3 regions of the Ensifer meliloti genome follow, and region 1 is predicted to be linked to each of the others. Evidence: riboswitches for the same ligand, from Rfam matches in the RefSeq annotation. Region 1 holds a riboswitch; each other region holds the start of a gene.
What was found. Region 1 has a riboswitch for thiamine pyrophosphate ahead of thiB (thiamine ABC transporter substrate binding subunit). Riboswitches for the same ligand answer to the same signal wherever they lie in the genome.

Region 1 (3,269 bases):
AAAGCAGGATGCCGCCGAGGGCGAAGGCCCCGGCGGCGATTGTCATTCTGCTTTCCTTTGTGCCGGACAATCCGGCCTCAGTTCCGGCTCATGGCGGCCAGCCATTCGTCGATCCAGGCCTTGCGGCTGGCGGCGACCTCCCCGGAGGGAATGAGGAACGTCTTTTGCGGGTCGACGAGCTTGCCGAAGGCTTCCGGCAGCGGTTCCTTGGTCGCCGTCACCGGCATCATCCAGTTGGTCGTCGGGATGATCGACTGGAATTCCGGACCGATCATGAAGGTCAGGAAGTTCCGGGCGAGTTCCGGGTCCTTTGCGTTCTTCGTCAATGCGGCGACTTCGATCTGGATATAGTGGCCTTCGGCGAAGGGGGCCGCCTGGTAGCGCTCGGTGTTCTCCGCGACCATGTGATAGGCAGGCGAGGTGGTGTAGGAGAGAACCATCGGCGCCTCGCCCTTTGTGAAGAGACCATAGGCTTCCGACCAGCCCGGCGTGACCGTCAGCACGCGGTCCTTGAGCTTCGCCCAGGCCTCTCCGGCCTTGTCGCCATAGACCGACTTCACCCAGAGCAGGAGGCCGAGGCCGGGGGTTGAGGTCCGCGGGTCCTCGATGACGATCTTCTGCGACGGATCGCCCTCGACCAGTTCCTTGAGGCTCTTCGGTGGGTCCTTCAGTGCCTCTGTGTCGTAGACAACGGCGAAATGGCCGTAGTCATAGGGTATGAAGGTGTCGTCGGAGAAGCCGCCCGGAACCTTGACGGAAGCGGTATCGGCGCCGTGCGGTGCGAAGAAGCCGGTCGCCTTCGCCTCCGCCACCAGATTGGTGTCGAGGCCGAGTACGATGTCGGCCTTGGAACCCTGACCTTCGAGCTTCAGCCGCGTCAGGAGTTCGACCCCGTCGGCGACCCCTACATAGTCGACCTTGCAGTCACAGGTCTTCTCGAACGCTTCCGCCACCTTGGCGCCCGGCCCCCATTCGGTGATGAAGCTCTCATAGGTATAGACCGTCAGCGTTTTTTCCGCGGCCGCCGCGCTCACGGAAAATGCCGCGATCGAAGCGGCGGCGATCGCAAGCCGGCCAAGGATTTTTCGATGGAGTGAACTGGACATTCTGGCACCTCTCCCTTTGTTGTTGCTGCAATGGGAAAAGCGCGTATCGGTCCGATCGCTTCTAATCCCTCCGCCGGTATGAGCCGGATCAGGTTCCGCGGGTTGGCTCGAAGCCTCTCAGCCATGGTCGCAAAGCCGGCCAGGGCACCCCGTTAGAGCAGCAGAAGATTTAGCTTCCGGCGACGGCTTAGGCAAGCTGAGTTTCAGCAGGGACGTTTGCCGTCCGCGCCGGGCGCGCTATTAAAAGTCAAACAATTGCCGGCGCCGTTTGTTCGCCGAAAGCGGAGACAATTCCATGCCAGACATGCTCGTCCGCCTCTATGCCTTGCCCGAGGGCCGTCCATCGCGTCTCGACCCCGACGTCCGCATCCGGCGGGCGCTTGCGGCCGAGCGGCGGCTCGTCATTCCCTGGATCGAGGAGCGCTTCGGGGCCGGGTGGGCCGGCGAGGCCGAAACCGCCTTCTCCTCGACGCCGGCGCGCATCCACATCGCTCACCATCGGGACCGGATCGTGGGCTTCGCATGCCATGACGTAACCGCGCTCGGCTTCTTCGGTCCGACCGGAGTGGACGCGGCCATGCGCGGCAAGGGCATCGGCGAGGCCCTGCTCGTCGAAAGCCTGCTGTCCATGCGCGCCGCCGGCTATGCCTATGCGATCATCGGCGGCGTCGGCCCCGCCGATTTCTATGCCCGCGCGGTCGGTGCGGTGGAGATCGCCGGATCGACGCCCGGCATCTATGACGGCATGCTTTTCCCCGGGGATCCGGCGTCCGGAACCTGATCCGCGCAGCATGCGTTCGCAAAACAGCAGCCGGAGCCCTTTTCCTTCGCCGCTGCTTTGCGCTATGGGCTTCTGCCATGATCCGATCACCCTTCACCATCCTGCTCGGCGGCGCGCTGACGCCGACAGACCGGCTCGCTCGACAGCTCGAAGGCAGCCGCTTCGTCGCCGCCGACGGCGGCATGCGCCATGCAAGGACGCTCGGGGTCGTTCCCGATCTCTGGGTCGGCGACTTCGATTCCACGGACGAGGCGCTTCTGGCCGAGTTCGCCGGCGTCCCGCGTGAACGCCATCCGGCTGCCAAGAACGCGACCGACGGGGAGATCGCCGTCGAGGCGGCCCTCGAGCGTGGCGCGACCTCGCTCGTCTTCGCGGGCGGACTCGGCGGCGCGCGCAGCGATCACGCTTTCCTGCACCTCCTCGGCACCGTCGCACTTGCCGAGAGCGGCGTTGCGGTGATGATGACCTCCGGCGAGGAGGAGGCCTATCCGCTGCTGCCCGGCTCGCAGGAGATCGAGTTGCCGAAAGGCAGCCTCTTCTCGATCCTCGGCTTTGCGGACCTTGACGGTCTCTCGATCGAGAACGTGCGCTACCCGCTGAAGGATTTTCATCTGCCCTTCGGCTCGTCGCGCACCATTTCGAACATCGCGGATGGCACGGTCCGCTTCACCCTGAAATCCGGCCGGGCCGTCATTCTCGCCCGGCCCTATGATCTTTCCGGAGCCTGATGCCTTGGCACCTCCCATCCTGAAGCTTGACGACATTCTACTGACCTTCGGCGGCACGCCGCTGCTCGCGGGTGCGGGCCTGCAGGTCGAGCCGGGCGATCGCATCTGCCTCGTCGGCCGCAATGGTTCGGGCAAATCGACGCTGATGAAGATCGCCGCCGGGCTTGTAGAACCCCCGTCGGGCGAGATCTTCAGGCATCCATCGGTGACCATACGCTATCTCCACCAGGCGCCCGATTTCGACGGCTTCGATACGGTCCAGGCCTATGCGGAAGCCGGCCTCGGACCAGGCGACGATCCCTACCGGGTCGCCTACCTGCTGCAGCATCTGGGGCTGACCGGGGAGGAAGAGCCGACGCGCCTTTCCGGCGGCGAGGCGCGTCGTGCCGCCCTTGCCCGTGTGCTTGCGCCGGAACCCGACATTCTGCTTCTCGACGAACCGACGAACCATCTCGATCTGCCGACGATCGAGTGGCTGGAAGACGAGCTCGTCCGCAGCCGTTCGGCGCTGGTGCTGATTTCGCACGACCGGCGCTTCCTCGAAAAGGTGTCGACGGCGACCGTCTGGCTGGACCGCGGCCAATCGCGCCGCCTCGATCGCGGCTTCGCGCATTTCGAGGCCTGGCGCGACGAGGTGCTGGAGGCGGAAGAGCT
Region 2 (3,269 bases), on a different replicon from region 1:
TTATCGAGAACGCCCGCAACGCCTTCGATTATGTCGTCGTCGATCTTGCCGCACTCGCCCCTGTCGTCGACGCCAAGGCCTTCGCGCCGCTGGCCGACGGCATTCTCTTCGTGGTCGAATGGGGAAGGACGCCTTCGCGGCTCGTACGCGATCTGCTCCACTCGGAACCGTTGATCAACTCGAAGGTGCTGGGCGTCATCCTCAACAAGACGGACATGAACGAGCTCGGCAAATACAGCGACTTCGACGGGGCGGAGAAATATCGCCATCGCTACGGCAAATATTACGTCGAGAATACGATCACGGAAAACACCGCCGCTTGAGGCGACCGCGGCCGCGCCACTTGTGTGCGCGGCCTTTCGCCGTCAGACCCTGCGGCGATCGACGATCCAAGCGGCTGCCATTAACGCAATGACCGCCGTAAGGGCAATCAGTGCCAGCGCGTAGAAGAGCGAATATTCGACCAGCGACGGCAGGATCGAAAGAGCACGCCGCGCCCTGCTTGGCGACCGCCGCCAATCCGGCAGGTCGTCACGGTTGAAAGCCTCCAGCCGGCGGGTAAGAAAGTGCATATCGCGAAAACCGATTGCCAATCGAAGCCATGGAGCGGTCATGCTGCTGAACAACCGTGGCGATAGCGAGGCACTTCAGCGCCCCGAGCCGTCACCCGGCAGTCAATCTTTCCACCATCGGTGGAAGTGATGAACCGGACCGCGCCCCTGACCTATCTCCAGGCTGTCGGCTGCTGAGATTGCGGCATGCAGATACGCCTTGGCTGCGCTCGCCGCTTCGATCAGCGGCACGCCTTTCGCAAGGCCGGCGGCAATGGCTGCCGAAAGCGTGCAGCCGGTGCCGTGGTCGTTGCGCGTCTCGATCCGCCCGGCGGGAAGGCGGACAAGAGTGTCGCCGTCGAAGAAGAGGTCTGTGGCCTCCTGGCCCTTCAGGTGCCCGCCCTTGACCAGAACCGCATGTGCGCCCGTCCGCATGATCGCTTCCGCCTGGCGCGCCATCTCCGCCTTGTCCCCGGCGATTGCGCGCCCGGTCATGAGCGCGGCCTCGGCAAGATTGGGCGTGACGACGAGCGCCAGCGGCAACAGTTCTTCGATGAGCGCGGCAACGGCATCCGGACGAAGCAGCGCATCGCCGGAGGTAGCCACCATGACGGGATCCACGACGGCCAGTTTCCCGAACCGGCGCAATCCATCAGCAATGGCGGCGATCGTTTCCCGACGCGAGACCATGCCGATCTTGACGGCCTTCACGTCGAGGTCGGAGAAGACGGCGTCCATCTGCGCCGACACGATTTCAGCGGAAACATCCTCGACGGCCGTCACACCCCTGGTGTTCTGGGCCGTGATCGCAGTGATGACGCTGGCGCCGTAAACGCCGAGCGCTGAAAACGTCTTGAGGTCCGCTTGAATGCCGGCGCCGCCGCCCGAGTCCGAGCCGGCGATGCTGAGCGCGATCGCCGTCATGCGCAGTCCTCCTTCGCACGAGGGCAGATGATGCTTGCGAGTGGTACGGCAATGGACGTCATCGATCGATCTCCAGACGGAACATCACGGAGATCCAGGAAAAGGCGATGAAAAGGCGAACTTGCCGCTGGCGGCCTTCTTTCCGTTCCTACGCCGGCATGACCCGGATCAGGTTCAAGGGTCCGGCTCAACGCCATCTCAGCACCGTCTAGTGCTCCCCTCGGAATGCGCTATCTATGCGGCTGTAGCAGACCGATGTCAACGCGCCCGCGCAAAGGCTTGTAAGACCTATCTTTTAGGCCAGCCGGCAAAAATATACCCGCAGATTGGCAAGCTATGATGCAGTCATTCCTTCTGCCGCCGTCAATCGCTCGTTTCCTCCTCGAAAACGGCGGAGATTGCGTTATTCTTAGCGAAATTTCGTCGTACAGGAGGGAACACGCCATGAGTCTGCGCATCAACGATACCGCCCCTGATTTCACCGCCGAGACAACGCAGGGCACGATCAATTTCCATGAATGGATCGGCGACGGCTGGGCTGTCCTCTTCTCCCATCCGAAGAACTTCACCCCCGTCTGCACGACGGAACTCGGCGCCATGGCGGGGATCGAGCCGGAGTTCCGCAAACGCGGGGTCAAGATCATCGGCATCTCGGTCGATCCGGTCGAGAGCCACTCCAAGTGGAAGAACGACATCAAGGTCGCGACCGGCTTCGAGGTCGACTACCCGCTGATCGGCGACCGCGATCTGAAGGTGGCAAAGCTTTACGACATGCTGCCGGCCGGCGCCGGAGAGACGTCCGAAGGCCGCACCCCGGCTGACAATGCCACGGTGCGCTCGGTCTACGTCATCGGCCCCGACAAGAAGATCAAGCTGATCCTCACCTATCCTATGACCACCGGCCGCAACTTCAACGAGATACTGCGCGCCATCGACTCGATCCAGCTCACTGCCAAGCATCAGGTGGCAACGCCCGCCAACTGGCAGCAGGGCGAGGACGTCATCATCACGGCCGCCGTCTCCAACGAGGACGCCGTGCAGCGTTTCGGCTCTTTCGACACCGTGCTTCCCTATCTCCGGAAGACGAAGCAGCCAACGGCATAGCAAAACCCGCTGGCCAACAGTCAGTCGTAAGGGCGCGTCAATTCATCAAGGGTTGACGCACCCTTACCGCTTCTTCCTAACATTCTTGTTTAATACCCACAGGGCAGAACCATCCTGCCTCAATCCGCTTTGGCGGTGGAGATGATCTCCGCCAGAACCCCGTGCAGGGCGTCGCGATAGCCGTTGCGTGCCGAGGGGCCGCTTTCATCCGACGTCATGACCACCGTCAGGTTCAGGGACGGCACTATGTAGAGCATCTGGCCGCCATAGCCCCAAGCGTAATACACATCCTCGTCGCCGATCCGGCGCGTGAACCAGCCATATCCATAGCCGTCGCCGGTAAAACGGGAGGCGGTGCGCGGCTGCCAGGAAAGATCGACCCAATCGGCCGGGACGACCTGCCGTCCGTCCGCGGTGCGGCCGCGATTGCGATAGAGCTCGCCGAAGGCAAGCAGCGACCGCGCGCTCATCGCCATCTGGTTGCCGCCGAGATAGATGCCCTGGGGATCCCGCTCCCAGGCACCGATCCGGAAACCCTCGACCGGATCGAGCCATTCGCGCGCAAGCGCCAGTGTCGGCTTGCCGCCGACCTTGGTCAGTATTGCCGAGAGCAGATGGGTCGAGGCGGTCGAATAAAGCATCCGCCCTCCGGGCTCGTCGTCGAATGGCTGTGCCAGTGCGAAACGAACC
Region 3 (3,269 bases), on a different replicon from region 1:
TTTTCCACGTGTGGAGATATCCCCGATGACCAGAGTCTGGCTCGGCTCGTCCCAGGCGGCTTCGATGTTGGACGACAGGACCACCTCATTGAAACCGAGGTTGCGAAGCTGCGCGAACGGCTCGTCGTGCATATGCTCCGGGATCGGCAGGGTCAGATCCTGATATCTGATGCGGATGTCGGTCGGAATGCCGTTGCGGGGCTTCGTGAGCGCCAACTCGTAATCCTTGAGCGAGAAGCGGACGCGCCTCGGCACCGAATCCTGTGCGTCGCTCTCAGCGCCTTCGGTTTCTGTATCGGGCAGATCGGCATCCAGACCCGCCAGCCGGACCGTACCGAATTCCGGCAACAGTGTCGTAAAGGGAAAATTCTCGCGCTGCCGCTCGTCGAGCGCGACCATCCTCTGCAGACCCTCCAAGGTCGAATTCCAGGAAAATCCCGAAATGCTCGCTTCGGAGACCTTGATGTAGTCCGCGCCCTCTCCCATCGAGAGGCCATTCAGCGTGCCGTCAAGCTTCCGTCCATCGACCTCAAGGGCGAGGCGGTCTATCGAAACCTTGATCCTCTCGCCTTCGTCACCGTCCTTCATCGGCGCGTCGATCGTAAGGCCGAGCATTTCCATGTCGGCCTTCCTCGTCATGTCGATAATCGACAAGACCCGATTGAAATAGGCTTGGCGTTCCGCCGGCGGCAATTGATCCGGCGCCGAGACCGATTTCAGCTTTTCGAGCGTCTCGACCAGCGGCTCGGCCGGCATTCGCATGCTGAAGCCGCTGCTGCGAACCTCGTCATAGCCGAAGCTCGCCTCGCCATCCGAGAAGGCGATGTCCTTTACCGAAATCGGCCCATAGACAGGCTTTGCCTCGTTGTCGTCCGGGCCGGCTTTTTCGGTATAGAGCCGCGCCAGATAGGCGGCATCGATATCCTGCGCCGTCACGGCTCCGATGGAACCCGCCACCCTATTCTTCCTGCCGCCCTCTCCCCCCGAACGGTCCACGCCGACTTCGAAGCTGCCGCCGCTCGCCGAATAGCGGGCGATACGCCCATCGGCGATGCCTTCCGAGACCACGTTCCTGTAGATCAGCTTCTGCTCGGTCCCGGCAACGATCTGCGCGAAGACGATCTCCGGGGCGGAGATACGCCTTGCCGTGAAAAGTTCTACTCGCTTGGAGATCGAGAGTTCGCTCTTCCCGCCGAACATCTGCTCCAAGGTGCCGCGATCAAAATCTGCTTCTTCGACGACCGCGCGCGGGACAGAGACCGTGCCGAAAGCAGTCTTGAGTTCAAGGCCGCTTACTTCGAGCATGCCCTGGAGGAAAAAGATACTGGGCCGGCCGTCAACCGCGGCGATACGAACGTCCGACCCGTCCTTCAGCGGCAAGGCCACGTCGCGCAGATGAATTCGCCCAAGGAAATCCGCTTCGACGCTGCCCGCCTTGCCACCGCGCTCGGCGATCATCCTGCTCACGCGATTTTCTACGATGGTCTTGTAGCCGGCCATGCCGGCGGCCGTGATTGCTATCACCGCAACTGCGGCCCAAAGCGCCTTGCGTCTCTTTTTTCTTCTTGTCCCTGCCTCAGCTTGCCCCACGACAATCGTCCTTCCGCTACCTGCTTCACCGCGCCCCATTCGTGACGGGTGATTAGATGCAAGGAGCTGCATTTGCAAGCATGGCGGGAGGACAATCCAGAGCAGATAACTGACGCGCCCGACATCCTCGCCCGGGACCGGACCGCGCCGGAGGCGGCCATTCAAAAACCATCTTGACGCCGCGCCGATAACCGTTCCTAATTGCGCCATTCACCAGGGGGGTCCCGGCAAGGGGCTGAGATACTGCTAGAGCGCGCAGTGACCCGTTGAACCTGATCCAGTTCATACTGGCGTAGGGACGGTGCAGACGTGCGACAGCCGGGATTCCGTGTACCCGCGATCCGTCGGCCAAACGTCTTTTCATCCTTCCGGCTTCAGAACTGGGTCTCCAACGCGAAAACTTTGGAGCCTCAAGATGAATCTAGTCAAACCTCTCGCCGCGGCGCCCTCGGTCACCCAGGGACCGCTTCCCGCGTCCCGCAAGGTCTACAAGCCGGGCGATATCCATCCCGACATCCGCGTGCCGATGCGCGAGATCGCGCTCCATCCGACCTCCGGCGAGCCGCCGGTCACCGTTTACGACTCCTCCGGTCCCTACACGGTCGAAAACGCCGATATCCGCATCGACGCGGGCCTGCCACGCCTTCGCAGCGACTGGGTTCTCAAGCGCGGCGATGTCGAAAGCTACGACGGCCGTGCAGTGAAGGCCGAGGACAACGGCTTTGCGACCGGCGAAAGGCTGACGCCGGAATTCCCGGTTCGCAATCGGCCGCTCAGGGCCAAGCCGGGAAAAGCGGTGACCCAGCTCGCCTATGCCCGCGCCGGCATCGTCACGCCGGAGATGGAGTTCATCGCCATTCGCGAAAACCTCGGCCGGAAGGCCGCGAAGGAGGCGCTCGCCCGAGACGGCGAAAGTTTCGGTGCATCGGTCCCCGACTTCGTGACGCCGGAATTCGTCCGCCAGGAGGTGGCCGCCGGCCGGGCGATCATTCCGGCCAACATCAACCATCCGGAAGCCGAGCCGATGATCATCGGCCGCAACTTTCTGGTGAAGATCAACGCGAATATCGGCAATTCCGCCGTCACCTCCTCGATGGCCGAAGAGGTGGAGAAGATGGTCTGGGCGACGCGCTGGGGCGCCGATACGGTCATGGACCTTTCCACCGGCCGCAACATTCACAACATCCGCGAATGGATCATCCGCAATTCGCCGGTACCGATCGGCACGGTACCGCTCTACCAGGCGCTGGAAAAGGTAAACGGCATCGCCGAAGACCTTTCCTGGGAGGTCTTCCGCGACACGCTGATCGAGCAGGCGGAACAGGGCGTCGACTATTTCACCATCCATGCCGGCGTCAGGCTTCACTATATTCCGCTCACCGTGGATCGCGTCACCGGCATCGTCTCGCGCGGCGGGTCGATCATGGCAAAATGGTGCCTGCATCACCATCGCGAAAGCTTCCTCTACGAGCATTTCGAGGATATCTGCGACATCTGCCGCGCCTATGACGTCTCCTTCTCGCTCGGCGACGGCCTGCGTCCCGGCTCGATCGCCGACGCCAACGACAGGGCCCAGTTCGCCGAGCTCGAAACGCTCGGCGAACTGACGAAGATCGCCTGGGCCAAGGATTGCCAGGTGATGATCGAAGGGCCGGGCCATGTGCCTATGCACAAGATCA

Region 2: it holds a riboswitch for thiamine pyrophosphate, as region 1 does, so the genes downstream of both, thiD (bifunctional hydroxymethylpyrimidine kinase/phosphomethylpyrimidine kinase) here and thiB (thiamine ABC transporter substrate binding subunit) in region 1, are expected to answer to the same signal.
Region 3: it holds a riboswitch for thiamine pyrophosphate, as region 1 does, so the genes downstream of both, thiC (phosphomethylpyrimidine synthase ThiC) here and thiB (thiamine ABC transporter substrate binding subunit) in region 1, are expected to answer to the same signal.

Annotation. Positions count from the first base shown of each region.
Region 1 is NZ_CP120365.1:2,187,063-2,190,331, reverse strand. It holds gene thiP (thiamine/thiamine pyrophosphate ABC transporter permease ThiP) at 1-70, opposite strand, end outside; gene thiB (thiamine ABC transporter substrate binding subunit) at 78-1,106, opposite strand; TPP riboswitch at 1,155-1,268, opposite strand; gene PZL22_RS17605 (GNAT family N-acetyltransferase) at 1,402-1,887, shown strand; gene PZL22_RS17600 (thiamine diphosphokinase) at 1,965-2,615, shown strand; gene PZL22_RS17595 (ABC-F family ATP-binding cassette domain-containing protein) at 2,620-3,269, shown strand, end outside.
Region 2 is NZ_CP120364.1:384,454-387,722, forward strand. It holds gene exoP (succinoglycan biosynthesis transport protein ExoP) at 1-323, shown strand, start outside; gene PZL22_RS01670 (hypothetical protein) at 366-614, opposite strand; gene thiD (bifunctional hydroxymethylpyrimidine kinase/phosphomethylpyrimidine kinase) at 675-1,475, opposite strand; TPP riboswitch at 1,604-1,706, opposite strand; gene PZL22_RS01680 (peroxiredoxin) at 1,920-2,579, shown strand; partial or broken gene PZL22_RS01685 (serine hydrolase domain-containing protein) at 2,699-3,269, opposite strand, start outside.
Region 3 is NZ_CP120364.1:799,714-802,982, forward strand. It holds gene PZL22_RS03635 (aq_1923 C-terminal domain) at 1-1,590, opposite strand, end outside; TPP riboswitch at 1,796-1,907, shown strand; gene thiC (phosphomethylpyrimidine synthase ThiC) at 2,006-3,269, shown strand, end outside.